Regions from separate parts of the Bacillus salitolerans genome, predicted to be linked through region 3. Evidence: riboswitches for the same ligand, from Rfam matches in the RefSeq annotation. Region 3 holds a riboswitch; each other region holds the start of a gene.

The links. Region 3 has a riboswitch for cobalamin ahead of ACFSCX_RS20680 (ribonucleoside-diphosphate reductase subunit alpha). Riboswitches for the same ligand answer to the same signal wherever they lie in the genome.
Region 1: another riboswitch for cobalamin. It lies ahead of ACFSCX_RS18950 (DUF4430 domain-containing protein); the one in region 3 lies ahead of ACFSCX_RS20680 (ribonucleoside-diphosphate reductase subunit alpha).
Region 2: another riboswitch for cobalamin. It lies ahead of ACFSCX_RS24570 (acyl-CoA thioesterase); the one in region 3 lies ahead of ACFSCX_RS20680 (ribonucleoside-diphosphate reductase subunit alpha).

What each region holds. Positions count from the first base shown of each region.
Region 1 covers NZ_JBHUEM010000045.1:225,670-232,221, reverse strand. Annotated here, with positions in the region: gene ACFSCX_RS18960 (response regulator transcription factor) at 1-249, shown strand, start outside; gene ACFSCX_RS18955 (ATP-binding protein) at 246-2,018, shown strand; cobalamin riboswitch at 2,121-2,306, shown strand; gene ACFSCX_RS18950 (DUF4430 domain-containing protein) at 2,424-4,187, shown strand; gene ACFSCX_RS18945 (class D sortase) at 4,153-4,791, shown strand; gene ACFSCX_RS18940 (DUF4430 domain-containing protein) at 4,815-5,525, shown strand; gene ACFSCX_RS18935 (energy-coupling factor transporter transmembrane component T) at 5,486-6,400, shown strand; gene ACFSCX_RS18930 (ABC transporter ATP-binding protein) at 6,388-6,552, shown strand, end outside.
Region 2 covers NZ_JBHUEM010000055.1:251,470-258,021, forward strand. Annotated here, with positions in the region: gene ACFSCX_RS24550 (ABC transporter ATP-binding protein) at 1-522, shown strand, start outside; gene ACFSCX_RS24555 (ABC transporter permease) at 497-1,285, shown strand; gene ACFSCX_RS24560 (ABC transporter permease) at 1,297-2,088, shown strand; gene ACFSCX_RS24565 (DUF3231 family protein) at 2,735-3,739, opposite strand; cobalamin riboswitch at 4,235-4,431, shown strand; gene ACFSCX_RS24570 (acyl-CoA thioesterase) at 4,583-5,056, shown strand; gene ACFSCX_RS24575 (sensor domain-containing protein) at 5,175-6,552, opposite strand, start outside.
Region 3 covers NZ_JBHUEM010000052.1:27,381-33,932, reverse strand. Annotated here, with positions in the region: gene ACFSCX_RS20680 (ribonucleoside-diphosphate reductase subunit alpha) at 1-2,160, opposite strand, end outside; cobalamin riboswitch at 2,325-2,508, opposite strand; gene ACFSCX_RS20675 (putative bifunctional diguanylate cyclase/phosphodiesterase) at 3,002-4,879, opposite strand; gene ACFSCX_RS20670 (hypothetical protein) at 5,284-5,493, shown strand; gene ACFSCX_RS20665 (DUF1292 domain-containing protein) at 5,516-5,773, shown strand; gene ACFSCX_RS20660 (hypothetical protein) at 5,882-6,079, shown strand; gene ACFSCX_RS20655 (hypothetical protein) at 6,097-6,423, shown strand; gene ACFSCX_RS20650 (YetF domain-containing protein) at 6,437-6,552, shown strand, end outside.

The DNA of each region.
Region 1 (6,552 bases), on a different contig from region 3:
ACAGAAGTCGGATTAACACCAAAGGAATATGAGTTATTATACTTTCTGGCGAAGTCACCAGATAAAGTGTATGACAGAGAGCAGTTATTGAAGGAAGTTTGGCATTATGAATTCTTCGGAGATCTTCGAACTGTCGATACACATGTGAAAAGACTAAGAGAGAAATTAAATAAAGTATCTGAATCAGCAGCTAGAATGATTGTAACGGTTTGGGGTGTTGGGTATAAATTTGAGGTTGTAGAAGAATGAAGCTCTGGAGAAGTGTGGTAGGAAAACTATGGATGACGATACTATTACTCGTATCATTCGTACTACTTATGCTAACCATCATGCTCCTCGAGTTTTTCGAACAATACCATGTGAATGAAGCGGAAAAAGATCTTACCCAAGTAGCCAATAAAATTGCCAAGATCATGGATACATACGGAGATAACGAACTTGCAAAATCGATTTCAGCAGAGGTAGTTGACCCGTTAACGAAGGTACTGATAGTAGATGATGAGGAACACTTTTGGTATTCAACTTCAGGTGACGAAATGGTTGAAATACCGCTGTCATATATTAAAGAGGATCCAGTACTTTCAAAGGTTTTCACTGACCAACGAACGGTTACGATGAAAACGGAACTCTCATCCTTTAAGATGGAGAATGACACGTATTATGAAATTATCATAGTAGGGGTTCCAATCGAATCACAGCCTAAAAGTGCTGTATTTCTATACCAATCCCTCTATGCAATTGAACAAACAACTAAACAAACGACTAAACTCATTTTCTTAGCAGCTGGAATAGCTTTTATGCTAACCACCTTCTTTGCCTTTTTCCTCTCAACGAGGATTACCTCTCCATTAATAAGGATGAGAGAGGCTGCTTTCCAAATGGCGAAAGGAAGATTTGAAACGAAGCTTCCTATTCTAACAAGAGATGAAATAGGCGAACTTGCCGTTGCCTTTAATAAAATGGGTACACAATTAAAATTAAATATTGACGCACTAAGACATGAGAAAGAACAATTATTTAGTATTTTAAGCAGTATGGCAGATGGAGTGATTACGCTAAATCGTAATGGTATGATGCAAATTTCAAATCCACCTGCAGAGAGGTTCTTACAAGCATGGTACTATGAACAAGGAATGGAATCTAGATCAGACATTGAGGTTCCGATAGAAGTAAAAGAACTTTTTGGACGTGTAGTTTCATCTGAACGTGAACAACTAATAGAGCTCAGCTTTCAAGGGCGTAATTGGGTTATTGTAATGGGCCCTTTGTATAATGGAACACAAATTCGTGGTGCTGTGGCGGTTATCCGTGACATGACAGAAGAAAGAAGACTAGATAAATTACGAAAGGACTTTATTGCAAACGTCTCGCATGAGCTACGAACCCCAATATCTATGCTACAAGGATATAGCGAAGCCATCATTGATGATATCGCAGCAACAGAACAAGAGAAAAAGGAAATTGCTCAGGTTATTTATGATGAATCCCTTCGAATGGGTCGATTAGTAAATGAATTATTAGATTTAGCTCGAATGGAAGCAGGGCATATACAGCTTCAAGAGGAACATACCAATATAAAGGATTTTGTAGACCGAGTGGTTCGTAAGTTTCATGGTTTAGCTAAGGAGAAGTCCATTTCCCTTACTTATACCTGTCAAAACTGTCAGGATAGTTTTATCCTTGATCCCGATAGAATGGAACAAGTGTTTACAAACCTCATTGATAATGCAATAAGACACACATCCACAAATGGGGAAGTTAATGTACGGGTTACACTCTTGTCAGATGGACTAAAAGTAGATGTTCAAGACTCTGGTACGGGGATTCCAAATGAAGATTTACCTTTTGTGTTTGAACGTTTTTATAAGGCTGATAAAGCAAGAACAAGAGGGAAAACAGGGACGGGACTCGGACTTGCGATCGTAAAAAATATTATTGAAGCACATAAAGGAAATATCTCGGTTCATAGCAAAATAAATGAAGGTACGACATTTTCTTTCTTTTTACCTCGAAAATAGTTGATTTGAGGCTACTCTTGGCGAATGTTCTTGTTTCATGAGAAACCAAAATGAGATTTGTCATAGACAAAATATGAATCTATTTGTTAAAATGAATGTAATTTCATAGTGTATAAAATAGGTATTAACATGTGATGATGTTAATTTAAAAGGGAAGTTCGGTGAAATACCGACGCGGTCCCGCCACTGTAATTGGTAGTAATCTACAATATGTCACTGTCAGACGATGGGAAGGCGTAGATTATGTTGATCATGAGCCAGGAGACCTGCCTGTTTTTCACACCGAAAGCCTACGCGGATAGGAGGGTGTTAAGTCGGCTTTTTTCCTTGATTGCCTCTTAACAGAATCATCCCCTCCCAGTGGGGATTTTTTTTTGGATTTCTAATGGTAAGGGAGAGAAGGAAATGATAGTAAGTAGAAGTTTGAAAGTTTTTACCTTGTTATTTCTAATGATAGCCTTTGTATCGAGTGGCTACCAGCCAACAATATTTGCAGCTGAAAATACAAGTATCGTTTCAATCGTAGGTTCACAAGAAAGTGGTACGTTAGAGAAAGAGGTTAGTTTTCCAGAAGGAGCTACAGCATTTGATGTTCTTAGTGATGCTGTTGGTGCAGAAAATGTACTATTTGAAGAAAGTGAATATGGGAAATATATTACATCCATTAATGAAATAAAGGCAGAGGGTACTCATTATTGGGGGCTTTATATTAATGGTATTACAGCGCAAGTGGGTGCTGATAGTTATATAGTTCAAGATGGAGATAAACTTACCTTTCAATATATTGATTGGAATGTAGCACCTGAAAAAACAGTATCATTGAATGTGATTGGAAATGATGAGAAAGGAACGATGAAAGAAGTTAGTGAAGTCTCTTTTCTGAATGAACCAACGGCATTTGAACTACTTCAAGTAATTCTAGGTGTAGAAAATGTTCTATTTAGTGAATCAGAATATGGAAAAATGATTACAGCTGTAAATAATCTAGCAGCAGAGGGTACTTATTATTGGGCATTCTATGTAAATGGAGAAATGGCAACTGTTGGTGCAGATAGTTATAAGCTACAATCTGGTGATAAGATAACATTCCAATATGAATCTTGGGAAACCTCAGCGCCAGAAAAGGAAAATTCAGGAGAAACTGAAACAAAACCGGAAACAAAACCAGTAGATGTTATTACTTCTGAAAAGCTACAATCTACCGTTAATCTTGCTACAAAGTATATATTAGCGAATAATATAGGTGAATGGGAAGTTATTGGGCTTAGTAAAGCAGGAAAAGAGATACCAGCATCCTATTTAGAAGAAGTTAAAAATGTGGTAACAACTAGTGAAGGTCAATTTACTAGAATAACGGATTATGAAAGATATACGTTAGGAATACTAGCAGCAGGAGGGAATCCTACAGACTTCGAAGGATATAACCTAGTTGAACATATTTATAATGGGGATGTTACGAAGCAAGGTTTAAACGGGGTTATTTTTGCTCTTCTTGCCTTAGATAGTGCTAAATTTGAAGTTCCAAAGACTGCTACTTGGACGAGAGAAAAGCTAGTTAGTTCTCTCATAGAGAATCAAAATCAAGATGGTGGCTGGGCATGGGATGGCAGCGAAAGCAGTGATATAGATACGACAGCAATGGTAATAACGGCACTTGCTCCCTATAAAAATCAAGTAGATGTCAACTCCAAGATTGATCTTGCTGTTCAATATCTATCAGCACAGTACTTAGATTCAAAAGTTAACAATAGCTCTACGGCTGCTCAAGTGATTATTGCATTAACAGCCTTAGGAATGAATCCAACGAGTGAACTTTTTTCAAACAATGGTCAGTCAATCGTGAGTTACTTATTAACCTTCCAAAACGCTGATGGTGGCTTTGACTATCAAGGAGGAGAGGTAAGTGACGTATTCTCAACTGATCAAGCCTTTAGAGGAGTCGTAGCATACCATTTATTCCTAAATGGTGAGGGCTCACTTTACAACTTACCATTGAAAACTACTGATAGTAACGACGAGACAGTGGTGGAACCTCAGCCAACACAAGAAGGAAAACCATTACCAGAAACAGCTACTAATGCATATAACATTATTCTTTTAGGTTTACTACTTTTACTAATTGGAGCTGTTATGTATGTTTCAAATAGAAAAAAACAAGGTACTATCTAAACTGAAAACTAAATCTCCCCTCTTGTTTATGGCAGGAGGGTTTCTTTTTATATTAATTGGATGCTTTGACCTATGGTCAAAAGCAGAATCCCAAGTCAACGCTTTAGAGCATGCAAATCGAGTTGTACAAAAACCAATTGTACAATTACAAATATCAGAGGATTTTCATGATAGAGTACAAGATACTAATTCTAATTCAGTTGAGACTAATAGTAAGGTATTAGGAATCTTGTCACTCCCTTCATTAGCCGCTAATTTGCCAATTGTAGCGGGAATTGATGAAGACGCACTAGACGTAGGTGTCGGCCATTACCCTGGGACCGCTTTACCTACCGAAAATGACCAAATCGTTTTATCTGGACATCGAGATACGGTGTTTAGGAGATTGGGGGATCTAGATATTGGAGAAGAAGTTATTCTTCAATTAGAAGAGGGAAAATTCTCATATAAAATAACGAAAACGAAAATTGTTGATAAAGATGATCGGACAATTATTATTCCAACGTATCCAACAGAAGAACTAGTTTTAATAACTTGCTATCCATTTCATATGATTGGTAATGCGCCAAAACGATACATTGTATATGCCACACCTACCTATTAATTAAAAATGAGGGATGATTAGGAATGAGAAATTGGTTCACTTCTATGTTTGTATGTTTCCTTTTACTAACTGGCTGTGGAAATGTACACAATGAGGACTATATAGCAAGAGAACATGTAACTGATAGTGTGAGTGATCAACCACAATCTCCTGTACTAAAAGAAACATTGGATTCAACTGTTTCTGATAAGGAAAACAGCGAATCGGAAGAAATGAAAGACCATCCAGGATCAGAGGAAGAACAGAACAATCAAAAACAAGAAAATCAAAAAACGGAGTTGCCAAAAGAGCAAGCTGATACGAGTTCAACTTCATCATCCAATAATAAAGAACAATCTAAAGATTCCAAGGTGACTAAACAAGACACACCAACTGAAAATAAAACTCCTACAACAGTAAAAAAAGATTATGTTACACTTTCAATTACTGGGAAGGATGGGGAAACAATTTTCGCTAAAACCACAGTCCCTATAGATGAAGGAGATACTGTGTTAAGTGTCTTAATGAAAATTGCAAAGGAGAAGGGAATACCAGTCAGTGTTAGAGGTAGAAACGCAAATGCTTATATAGAAGCAATAAACAACCTTTTCGAATTTGATCACGGTCCTATGAGTGGGTGGGTATTTAGAGTCAATAATCAGGTTCCTACAAAAAGTGCTGGAATCTATAATGTTGTAAATGAGGATGAAATACGTTGGGTATATACGGAAAATCTCGGAGAAGACGTGGAATAAAAAAATACTATTTTCAATCGATTCACCCAGTAGGAAGTTTCTTATACTATATAGGTGCAGCGTTATATCTTACTATATTTTTTCATCCGCTTTATTTATTCTTTTCTATCCTTATCATAATTGTAATAAATCTTGTTCATGGAAATCGAAAGAAACTACTTCGTACACTCCCTTTTCTGCTCTTGATGGGTTTGGTTATTTTCATCATGAATCCTTTTCTTAACCGAAGAGGATCACATCTATTATTTTATTTTTACAGTTATCCTATTATGCTTGAAGGAGTTCTCTATGGTTTTATGCTAGCTCTTTCATTAATGGGAATGATTATGTTGTTTTTTTCCTATCAAATCATAATTGATCATAAAAGGTTCTTATTTTTATTTGGGAAATTGTTTCCACAGACTTCCTTATTGGTTTTACTTAGTCTTCGCTTTATCCCAATACTAAGAAGAAGGTTAAGTGAGATCATGATTGTACAAAAACGGCGAGGAATTGTTCTTGGAGGGCAGAAGTTAAAGGGGAAGATACAGAATGGCTTACTATATATACAAGTTCTGTTAACTTGGTCTTTAGAAGAAGCTATACAAACCGCAGATTCAATGGCGGCAAGAGGATATGGACTAAAGAAAAGATCATCCTATGATCATTTCCAATGGAAAAAACGGGATACGATATATGTTGTTACTCTCGTTATTTTACTACTCATTCCTTTGGTGGGCATGTTATTTCTTTCATATGGAAAACTAATAATATATCCAGAATTAAGTAATGTTGAAATGGGCCCACAGCAATACATTCATTTATTGTTTTTTTGTTGTTATTTATTATTACCTTTATTAGTTGAAGGACGCGAGTGGATACGATGGAAATCATAACGTTTAATCAATATAATTTTACTTTTCCTAATGAAATGAAGCCAACCTTAAATAATGTTTCATTAAAGATTCATCAAGGTGATTTTGTTGTAATTTGTGGACCAAGTGGATCCGGAAAATCAACACTTTTAAAACAAATAAAAACACAAGTT
Region 2 (6,552 bases), on a different contig from region 3:
CATCGTCCAAAGGTGGTCTATTTGGATGAACCAACGATTGGATTAGATGTTGCCGTAAAGGTTCGAATTCGAAAATTCATTAGAGAGATGAATGAAAGATGGGGAACAACCGTATTACTGACAACTCATGACATGCAAGATATTGAGGAAATTTGTGACCGCATTATTATTATTGATGAAGGCACGATCCTCTATGACGGTGAACTTGCATCGATTAAACGCCGTTTCGGTCAAAAACGTGTCATTCATTTTGATATGGTTCAGCGTGATAAGTTCTTCCTGCCGGAGCTATTAGCTGGAAAAGTCGATGTTTTACCTGTTACTGAAGGAGAAGAAAACAAGGTCAGTCTATCGTTTGATAGTGATGAAGTATCGAGCTCGATTGTCATTTCCACGATGATGAATACGTTTGAGGTACAAGATCTATCCATCTCAGATCCAAAAATTGAAACGATTGTAGAAGAAATATTCAATAAACGTGAAATGGGGGAGGAGCATGAGGAAATACTGGCAGCTAACTAAGTCTCAAATGCAGACAAATACAGCCTACTCAGCATGGTACTGGGCTGGTTCCATTTCCACAATCATGCGATTACTCATTATGTATTTCTTTTGGCATGCAGTATATGAAAGCCGATCAACCATTGAAAATATTGACCTTTCAACGATGCTTACGTACATCGTAATCGCGATGCTATTGCAAGGGTATGTTGGCGGAATTGGAAATGAATTAGCTGAAAATATCCGAAATGGGGATGTCGCGATCGAATTAATGAGACCGTATGATTTAATATTCAAACTCATTTCCTTAGACCTTGGTTCTAAGTTTACATACTTTTTTAGAGAAACCATCCCAATGGTCGTGATTGCGTTTTTGTTTATGAAGCTCATGTTTCCCACTTCGATTGAAGTCATTCTTTTATTCTTAGTCAGTGCCTTTTTAGGAATATGGATTGGGACATTTTTTGATTTTATTATTGGTGTTCTCGCTTTTTGGACCGTTAACATTTGGGGTCTTCGCGTATTAAAGGAAGGGGTCTTTATGTTTTTTTCAGGTGCCCTCGTTCCGATTGTCCTATTTCCAGAATGGTTAAAGTCCATTAGTTTAGTCCTACCATTTCAATCGATGATCTATGTACCTGTATCGATTTATACCGGCATTTTAACAGGGATAGATGCTTATATGGCCGTCGGCATTCAGCTCATCTGGGTGGTTGCTCTGTATATTTTAGTTCGTGCCATTTGGGCACAAGCACTTAAACAAATTACGATTTTCGGTGGGTAGGAGGTGTCAAAATGGTACGTTACAGTAAGCTTTATTGGGTTTTTGCTAAAAACCATATGAAGGTGATGATGGAATACCGACTTGATTTTATCATCGGTGTGTTTTCGGTTATGCTCCAGCAGTTTGCTTCCATATTCTTTGTAAAGGTTGTCTTTGATCATATTGAGCAAATCAACGGATGGACGTTTTATGAAATCCTGTTTATTTATGGGATTGCTGCGACAGGAAGATCCATCCATCATATCTTCTTCGATAATTTATGGACGTTAGGCTGGCAATATATTAGACCCGGGCAATTAGACCGGTTACTGATCAGACCGATTAACCCATTATTTCACTTAGTAGCTGATCGCCTACAGCAGGACGGCTTTGGTCAACTTATAATTGGATGTATAATTTTAGGAACAGCCATCCCGCATTTAGATTTATCGATGGGATTTGTAGACTATTTGTTATTAGTTGTTATGATTATTTCTTCAGGTCTTATTTTTGTGGCAATTAATCTATTCTTTGCGACATTCTCGTTTTGGATGATTGATAGCCTACCAGTGGTGTGGGCGGTCTTTAATGTAAGTGATTTTGCTAGGTACCCATTATCTATTTATCATAAAGGCATTCAACTGTTCTTAACATGGTTGATTCCTTATGGGTTCACAGCCTTTTACCCAGCGGCATACTTCATCGATCCGGATGGATACAGATGGTTTGCCATCTGGACACCTCTTGCTGCACTCGTATGCTGCGTACTTGCCTATTTGTTTTGGAACCGGGGTTTGAAGGCGTTTGCTAGTACGGGGAGTTGATTTGAAAAAGACTGTATCCTAGATACAAGTCCCAGGCTGTCGAGAAAGTCACGGCAGCCTTTTTTTACTTTCTAACACAATATACGGTGGTTGTATAGTATACCTCATTTATTCTAGAAAAAGGGGAACATCCGACAATATTTCCATGAGCAAGGTACTCAAAGACATTTAGAGGCACTATGACGTGTGAAATGTCTAAGAGAGGGTTCCTCAAAGACATTTTGATGCGCTTTTACGTGTGAAATGTCTAAGAGAGGGTTCCTCAAAGACATTTAGATGCGCCCTGACGTGTGAAATGTCTAAGAGAGGGTTCCTCAAAGACATTTAGAGGCGCCCTGCCATGTGAAATGTCTAAGAGAGAGGTATTCATAGACATTTTGATGCGCTTTGACATGTGAAATGTCTAAGAGAGGGTTCCTCAAAGACATTTAGAGGCACTTTTACGTGTGAAATGTCTAAGAGAGGGTTCCTCAAAGACATTTAGAGGCACTATGACGTGTGAAATGTCTTTGAGCAGGATCCAAATAGCTTTTTTAAGAAGCTTTAATTGTGAGCTCCCTTTCGAACATTGAGGGTTTTTCTACAAGCTGAGACTTGTTTCCTTGATGCAAGTCTTTTTCTAAACCTATCTTGGTAATTAGAATCTTTACACCTCTTTAGAAATTTCTTTTCTATTAGGAGCAAGAGGCGGTTGTTCTAACCAATTATTTTTTACCATTATGTTATACCATTTTTTTGTAAGCCATAAGTTTTTCAGAATCGTCCCCTCATAAGCTGTTACAAGATCTGTTCGCATAGCTGATGCTAATCCCGCCCCATGATAGTTTTGTGCAGCTTGGAACAAGAATCCAATATGGTACATCATTAATTTGTCTGAAAATGGTGAGTCCGTTGTGGTCGTCACTTCTGTTTCCCATGATTTTGGAACTGGTAAATTATCCGCTTGCATTATTTTTGCAAATGATTTTATTTGACCATCCGCTGTTTGTTCAGAATCGGTTAAAAACTTTCTTACTTCTTTCGTATGAGCGACTTGACTGAATGCGATAGAAAGTGTTTTAGCCATAATGCTCTTTTTTAGATTAAACGAAATACTAATGATTTCAGTAGCTGCTAACTTTCTTCCTTTTCCAAAAAATCCATCCGTGAAATCTTGGGTGGATATAAATTCGGGGTTATTAGGTGGATAAAATAGTGGATCTCTTTGAAAATTTCCTTTCTCAAGCAATAATTCAATGGTTTGATGAAACATCTTTTTCGCATCATTATCACATGAATCATAAAAGTCTCTGAGGTCTTTTCGAACAGAAACACCTAGAGAGGTTATGTGTCCTAGCAACCCATGTAATGTCATGATATGTAAGTAATTTAAGCAAAAAATATCTGTAAATAATCTTGGTTTATCTTTATAGAGGTCAGAATCAGTAAATCCAATTGGAACTGGAAACCCTTCATTCACCATAAAAGTTTCGATTTGCTTCTTTTGTTTCGCAAATGTTTGAATGGCATCCTCAAATGTAGCTTTTATCTCCTTGTCTTCAATAATTGAAAACATATATTTATTTACAATATCTATCGCACTTCCGTTCACATACTCTCCCCATAGTGTTCCGATTTCAGAAGATGTAAGCTTTAACTTATTTTCCTCCATATTATCACCTCTTGGTTATTATTTTTCAATTTAGTTCCTGTTATGTATATCTAGAAGCGCTAGACATTTTTGCCAGAGAAAGACTTGATGGCAATCATGTAAATACAGAAAAAGGTAAGTATATTACTATACTTACCTTTTTCATTACAATGTGAATAAGAGATTACTTTCAAAATACTTAAGTGACTAAGTTAAAGCTGGCATTCTTAGTAAATACGATAATCTGAAGGTAATATTACTAAGTAGAAATGCCACTTTAGTGCCAAGCGTAATGAAACTTGTAATTAGCCTTAAAAGAATATTCAAAGTATATCCCCCCACATCGAAGTTAGTGTTAAATGATAACACTACGGTTATTGTTAATCTGGAAAAGAAATTTATACATTTAAACGTGTTTAAAATCATACAAAACTCCGAGCATAACAAAATGTATAACAACATTGATTGGGACACGATCGAGTTGTTTATAGTAAGATGTTGATGTAGTATCAATTTTATGTCTTTATACTTTATGGTTTCTTAATTGTGAGAATTAAGGATTAAAAGGGAAGTCGGTGTAAATCCGGCGCGGTCCCGCCACTGTGATGCTTTAGGTTCTTTGTTAGATTTTGCCACTGTTTCATATTGAAATGGGAAGGCGTAAAGAACTGTTGAAACTAAGTCAGGAGACCTGCCATAAAGGGAACACAATTTTTCCTACGGGAGATAGGAGAGTGTTGCAATATGAAACGTTCATGGAGTTATAATGCAAGGCTTCGGCGTTTTCTGAATATAGCTGATATCTTTCAAGAGTGAAGATTCAATTCCATTTTAAAAATTATTTATTAATGGAGGGAAGCCATGATGGAACAAGCCTATTCAGTAGAACGCTCAAGAACCATTCAGACTAAACTGGTTCTACCACCAGATACAAATCATTTACAAACCATTTTCGGTGGAAAGGTTCTTTCGTATATTGATGAAATTGCTGCATTGGCGGCAATGAAGCACTGTAATCATGTAGTTGTGACAGCATCCATTGATTCTGTGGACTTTTTATCGTCTGCCACCGTTGGAAATGCTCTTAGTTTAGAAGCATTTGTAACATCAACGGGCCATACTTCTATGGAAGTCTATGTAAAAGTTTTCTCAACTGATTTATTATCTGATAAGAGAACGTTAACGACAGAATCGTTTCTGACCATGGTAGCTGTTGATCAAAATGGAAAACCAACTTCCGTACCAAAGGTTATACCTCATACTGAAGAAGAAAAAAGACTGTTTGAAACGGCTGCTGCTCGTAAAGAGAATCGAAAAAATAGAGCATTGATTCGATAGTTCCTCAGCTGGACGCTAGCCTTTCATAATCAAAACGAAGCAATTGCCCCTTAAGTAAGGTTTTAAGCAATTGCTTCGTTTTTCCATCATATTGTCGCTACTTATCGTAAAGCCTCACTTATTTATGTCTATACGATAACTCAAGGTTAAAGCGTTCCTTCAGCTTTCCATCATCATCCAGATTTTCTTCTATCCAATGTAATAGTTCTAATTCTGATTTTGGTTGACTAACTAAGTATCCTTGTATTTCGTCACATTTATGTTCATTCAGAATATGGAGCTGGCTTTCTTCCTCTACACCCTCTGCTATGACATTAAGGTTAATACTATGACCTAGCTCAATTAGTGTTGTCGCAATGGCTGCATCCACCAAATCTCGATGTAAATCACGAATAAAAGGTCTAGCGATTTTTAACGTGTCTAGTGGTAAATGCTTTAAATAACTTAGTGTACAATAACCAGTTCCAAAGTCGTCAATCGAGATTTTAATACCACGTTCTCGCAGTGTTTTTAATATTTTTATAACCGATTCCTCATTACGCATTAACGTGTTCTCCGTTATTTCTAGCTCTAGCCACTTGCCTTCTAATCCCGTTTTCTCTAAAACGCGATTCACGGTCCCGATAACATCGTGTCTGAATTGAACGGGTGATAAATTAACTGAAACAACTAATGAGGGATAGCCAGCTTCCTGCCAAGCTTTATTTAATCGGCATGCTTCCTCTAGTACCCATTCACCGATTGATACAATTAGTCCTGTCTCTTCGGCGATTGGAATAAAATCTGCCGGCGAAATCATGTCAAGCTCAGGATGCTGCCAACGAATGAGTGCTTCTACCCCTGTAATTTTACCTGTTTTGATGTTCATTTTAGGTTGAAAATAAATGGAGAATTCGTTTTTTTCCACTGCCTTTCTAAGCTGATATTCAAGCATGAACCGATCAGATGTTGTTCTAATATGTTCTGGTTGATAAAAACTATATGTATTTTTTCCATGTTCTTTCGCGATGTACATAGCTGTATCGGCTCGCTTAAATAATGTCTCTACATCCGATCCATCTACAGGATATAAACTAATTCCAATACTAGCTGTTACAATAAATTCATGATCTTTAATAAAAATAGGTCGTGTCAATTCATTGATGATTTTTTCTGCAACTGTTTTAACGTGTTCGTAGGCAGCGGTTGGTAGGATGATCGTAAATTCATCACCCGATAGACGGTACACCTCTCCAATAGAATCGATACATTCTGAAAGTCTGATTGAAACCTTTTGCAATAATTTGTCTCCCATCGTATGTCCGAGCGTATCATTAACGAGTTTAAACCGATCTAAATCGATAAAAAAGAGTGAGAAATCTCCGTTCGTTTCTTTAGACTTTTCAAGATGAGCAGCTAAGGCATCATAGAAGTTTAAACGGTTTGGTAAACCGGTTAAATCGTCAAAGTAGGCCTGCTTGTGAACCAGCTCCTCGTTCCGTTTCCGATCCGTAATA
Region 3 (6,552 bases):
TGCTTGTATGGTGTTGACGACATAAAGATTAAAGGAGATTGCTTGATCAATATGGCGCTGCCTCGCCGCATTTTGCATAATACTCCACTCTTGATCAATATGGTAGGCAGATTTATAAAGCCAAAAAGTATCTGGGTTCAAATCTGGAGCGGTCACAGGAATCTTATAATCTTTCTTTTCTTCTGAATAAAGCTTTTGGAAGATTGGATCAATACTAGCTGTGCTTCCTGCAATTATTGAAGTAGATGCATTCGGTGCAATCGCCATTAAATACCCATTTCGAATACCGAATTTTTGAACGTCCTCTTTTAGGGACTGCCAATTTTCATCTTCATATCCTCTACTTTCAAAATACTGACCCGTGTGCCATGCAGAATCTTTGAATGCAGGATATGCTCCCTTTTCCTTTGCAAGATCATTGCTTGCCTGAATCGTTAAGTATGCTATTTTTTCATAAAGTTCATTTGCATAATGGACAGCTTCTTCACTTTCCCATTTGATACCCTTTAATGCGAGCAAGTGATGCCACCCAAACGTTCCTAACCCAATCGATCTGTATTTTTGATTGGTTATTTGTGCTTGTAAGACAGGAATCGTATTTAAGTCGATGACATTATCTAGCATTCTCACTTGGATTGGAATGAGCCGATCTAATGCATTTTTACTAACAGCTTTTGCAAGATTAATAGAAGATAAATTACAAACGACAAAATCTCCAGGTGTTTTGACAGTAATGATCTTTCCATCCTCGGTAAATTGTTCATCCACTGTTGTGGCACTTTGGTTTTGGGTAATTTCTGTACATAGGTTACTGCAATACACCATTCCAATATGAGCATTGGCATTTTTCCGATTCACTTCATCTCGATAAAACATATACGGTGTTCCGGTTTCTAATTGAGAGATCATAATCCGCTTCATAATGTCGATAGCTAGAACCTTTTCAGAAGAAAGGTCTGGGTGATTTACACATTCCTCGTATTTTTGCCGGAAGCTTCCACTACCCGTTTTTTCATCATAGAAATCTTCAAGGCTGTAGCCCATCACGTTTCTTACTTCATGAGGATCAAATAAGTGCCATTCCTCTCTTGCTTCAACCTTTTCCATAAATAGGTCTGGAATGCACACCCCCGTAAACAGGTCATGTGTCCGTAATCGCTCATCCCCATTGTTTAATTTTGAATCGAGGAAAGAAAATATGTCCTTGTGCCAAACATCCAAATAAACAGCAATGGCACCCTTTCGTTGCCCTAGCTGATCAACACTAACAGCTGTATTATTAATTTGCTTCATCCATGGGATCACTCCAGATGATACCCCTTTGTATCCTTTTATATCACTACCACGGCTTCTAATTTTTCCGATGTACACCCCAATGCCCCCACCTGATTTCGATAAATTCGCAATATCGGTATTACTGTCATAAATGCCTTGGAGGCTATCATCCACTGTATCTATAAAGCAGCTAGATAGCTGTCCAACCGTTTTACCCGCATTTGATAGAGTTGGCGTTGCTACTGTCATCATTAATTGACTAAGTGCCCAGTAAGCTTCTTTTACTAAGTGGAGTCTTTCACCCTTTGCTTCTTTTTTCATTAAACTCATCGCAATAATCATGAATCTTTCCTGCGGGAGCTCGAATATATTCTTGTTATAGTCCTTTGCTATATAGCGGTCTGATAATGTTCGTAGTCCTATATATGTAAATAAATGATCATTCTCTTGCTGGATTACAGCGCCTAGATATTCAATTTCCTCTTTTGAGTAGTCTGTAAGTAAGGACTTTTGATAGATGCCCATTTCTACAAGTGTTTCTACTAATGGTAAAAAAGGTCCATAATTTTGTTTGGAATCATAACCTCTATTCGTAGCTGCCTCATTGTATAGTTTATGCAAGTAGACACGTGCACAAAAGTAAGTCCAGTCTGGCTCCTGTTCGTTTATATTCGCAAGTCCCTCAAGGACTAATAAATTCGTGATCTGTTTTTTTGTGAATATTTCACGATTTAGAATGGTATTGGTTATTTTTTGGGTGTAGCTTTCCAGATCAAGCTGTGGAAAACTTCCCCCTATTTTTTGAATAAAGCTCGTTATTCTTTCTTTTGAAAAAGGTTCATATTGTCCTTGTTCATCATGAATCATTGTTGCCGTTTGAAGCATCTGTTCTTCCTCCTTTTCATCCTTAAATACAATTTCTCAGTAAACGAAAAAATCCACTCACCTATTGGAGTGGATAAAACGATAGATTAAACAGAGAAAAGATAGAAGCTATGCTTTAACTCTAGTTAAACCATCGCTTCATCCTCCCAATCCCCGAAGAATATGAAACGCTAAAAATTAAGGCAGGTCTCCTGACTCGTGCTTGACTCTACTATGAGTCCTTCCCATGGATCTTACATCCAAAGTGGTATATACTCATTTCGTCACACTTACAGTTGCGGGGACAGTTTTGGCTTTGCACCAAATTCCCTATTAAGCTAGCATAGCACCTTAACTCGCGGTCATATATCAATATGTAGTTTTCTTTTCGATAAACACAACAATATATTGTGTTATTTAATCTTACCCTAATTTGGTAGAAAGTTCAATGTCTGAAAAAGTGATATTTTTCGACAAATGATTTGGACTCTTTTGTTTTCACTTAGTAAGTTGCTGTTAAATGTCCGAAAGTTGACGATATTCTTTTCAAAGTTGATGATAAAACTAATAAGCTTGACGATGTTTTGAAAAGTTGATGATAATTTCCAAAAGTTGATGATAAAATGCTAGAGTTGACGATATATTCATAAAACTTGCCGACAAACTACCTAAAGTTGCTGATAGAATGCAAAATTTCATCATTATCATCCTACTTTTTCATAGAAGAAGCCATAAATTTGCCAAATAAGTCCCAGCATATAAAAAAGAGACTTGATTTTACTCAAATCTGCCTCTTTTTCGCTTATCCTGTATGTTTTTTTGCTCAAAGTCTGCCGATGAGCCAATTCGCCAAAAAGTAGAGTTACCCTTCTATTACCTTACCGAACTTCATTTGGCTTTTAATGAATTGTTCCGCTTCATTAGGAGGAACAGGTTTACTAAAATAATAGCCTTGGATGAAATCACAATCCATTTTCTGCAATTCATGTAATTGATTTATTTCCTCTACCCCTTCAGCGACAACTTCTAATTGAAGATGCTTCGCCATCGAGACGATGGTCCGTACAATCGCAAGGTCAGTATCTCCACTCTCCATATCGCGAATGAAGCTACGGTCAATTTTAAGCTGATCAACAGAGAACTTTTTCAAATAAGCAAAAGAACTGTAGCCTGTTCCAAAATCATCAATGGCAACTTTCACACCTATTTGCTTGAGTTCTTTCAATACTTCCTGAGTATGCATCGCATTCATTGTCATACTCTCAGTAATTTCTAATTCTAGTAATTCCGGAGATAGCTTCGTTTCCTTTAGGATTTGCTTAATTTGATCTGCTAAATCATTTTGTAAAAATTGTTTAATAGAAAGATTCACTGCAACGGTCACAGATGTTTGATATGTATCCTGCCACACCTTTGCTTGTAGGCATGCATTCCGTAATACCCACTCTCCCATTGGAAGAATTAAATTCGTCTCTTCTGCAAGTGGAATAAATCGATGAGGTGGGACCACTTGGTAGTCTGGATGCTCCCATCTTAAGAGAACCTCAAATCCTTTTAGCTTAAATGTTTTCGACTCTACAATTGGCTGATAGTGAAGCACAAACTCATCGTTTTTGATCGCTTTTCGTAAATCTGCCTCAAGGTAAAACTGTTGCTCTTGGTCACTAGACATTTGTGCATTATAAAAGGCATACGTATTTTTCCCATTTTCCTTTGCACGGTACATGGCCATATCCGCTTGCTTAAGCAATTGTTCGGCTGTTGTGCCGTCGATAGGATAGATCGAGATCCCAACACTTGGAGAAATATAGATATTCATCGTACCTAACTGAGTGCTTGTTTGGAATAAGCTCAGAAGCTTTCTGGCACTTTGCTCCGCTACCAACAGATCTTGACCGAGGTCGATTACCCATCCAAATTCATCACCACCGAGCCTGTAAATCGTCCCTTCCTGACAATTTGCAGATAATCGATTGACTATTTCCTTTAACAAGTCATCACCTACATGGTGTCCGAGCGTATCATTAATTCGTTTAAAATTATCTAGGTCAAAGTAAAGGAGAGCAATATGATTGTTCTCATTTTGATTATTCTTAATTCGATCTTTAAATTGTTTTAAAAACGCATTTCGATTTGGTAATCCAGTAAGGGGATCATTATAAGCTAGATATTGTATCGTTTCTCTTGTTAAAGCCTTCGCTTTTTCGGTTTCCTTCTTTGCCTTATTTGCTTTCTTTTCCGCATCTAATCGAAGCTTCTCTGATAATTGAGAGCTATAAAATGTGATGAGTGCCATTAACGTTGTTAAAATGACAAGATGAATAGAATAATAGCTTTCCCAGAGCACAAAATACTCATGTCCATACTTATACGAAAAGTAAACGATACTAACGGAAGATCCAACATATGAAAATAAAAAATTCCGTACGTCAGGATATAAAGCACTTAATAACAATGGTAAAAAAAGAAAAATATAATTCACATAATGATGATCCATATAATTCACTAAAGCCAACAAGACTAATGAATAGGCTGTAATCGTGTACATAGTGAAGGTAATCGACTTTTTGTTCCAGCATAATATTGTCGGTATGATCGCAATAGGATATCCGAACCAAACGATTGCATGGAAAGTCGTCCCTGTATCAAAGAAATTTAATATGGTAAAGGAAATGAGACCAAACCATATGACAATAATCATTTTTTGATTTCGTTTATGAATAACTTCTAGAATGTTCATCGTACACGCCCTTATTTAAACGAAGTAGGTATATTGTCTTATTATCCCTATACTACCATAATTTTTAATAATACATACAAAAAATGTCGAATTTTCTGCTGAAGTATCCAAACAAATACATAGAATCATTTTGGGAAAGCTACTAGTAACCTAGGTGAAAGGAGTTGTAAATATGGCTGAACAAATGAGTAAGAAGCTTCAAAACGCAGTCAAAAATGCAAATGAAACGAATCCTGGTTCTAGAAGAAGAACAAAGCCTCATACCTCAAAGAAAAATAAAGACCTATAACGAATAGAGAACCTTGTTGGTTCTCTATTTTCTTTAACAGTATTCAACTCGATTTGTAAAATACACTGGATAGTTTCCTATAGAAAGATAAACCTTAACTTTTAGGAGGTGATAGATGGTGACAAAGCAGCAAAACAATGAGCAGAAATTGAATGTGCAGCTTGGTGGGATGGGCTTGTACGGTACAACAGGAAATATTGACGTGGCAGGTTATTCCATGAGTGGTGATATTGAAAATGCAGGACAACTAGAAAAAGGCTCTCTGAAAGAAGATGGACAAACCGGTGCATCTGCATCTAGATACCAATCCATACAAAAGAATTAGGAAAGATGGAGTGTGATCCTATATGGAACTACAGGAACGTGATTTTATAACGATTGAGGATGAAAACGGGTCGGAAAAGGAGTATTCCGTTGAAGCATTGTTTCATCAAGGTGAAGAATCGTATGCGCTGTTAGACAGTGATGATGAAACCCTTCTAATGAAGGTAGAAAATGAAGATGGAGAGCAATATCTCGTTGGGATTGAAGATGAAGAGGAAACCGAATCGATTTTAAGTGCTTACCAGATTGCCGTTGAAGCAGCAAATCGAGTTGAATCGTGACTCGGAACGAAGGGATTGCAATACCTCCCTTCTTTTTTAATTTTATAAGAATGATTTACCTTTTCCTATCACAAACTAAGAATACTTTGAGTAGAAAGGAAGAGAATCGTGACGATAGAACAGAGTCTTGCAGAGGAACTAAACGAAATGATCAATGAAGATAATATTCCTTTATCCATCACTGAAGACATTCATGAAATCACCGCTAGACTCCAACGTGGTGAAATGATGGTAAGTGATTTAAAGGGTATGGATGTTTTTATCGAAGAAAAGATAAAAGAAGCGATGCAAAGACTTCAACGATAAGTAAGGAGATTGAAAAAATGAACAAAAAAGAAATGCTGCTACATATGATTAATAGGTTTACCGAACATGCAACAACTGCCCCAAGAGAATTACTTGAGGAGCTACATCAAATTAAGAGGAATTTAGACCAATTAAGCAACGAGGCAATAGAAATGCTTGATGGACCAACTACAATTCCAGCTGGTGATCGTAAGTATGATGCAGATAATCCACTACACCTTCTCTATCATACATATGGAGATATGGAGAAGTTTGCCTATACAGGTGAAAAGGATGAAGATTTATACCATGTCATTCAGCAGATGAGGGGCTTTTTTGACATCCCTGATCGCTATTTCCCTTAAATGAGGTGTTAACATGTCAATATCTGAACTTTCTCTAAGGCTTGCCATTGCTTTTATCACCATGCTCATACTCGCTAGAATAATTGGCAGAAAAGAAATTTCACAAATGACCTTCTTTAATTTTATTTC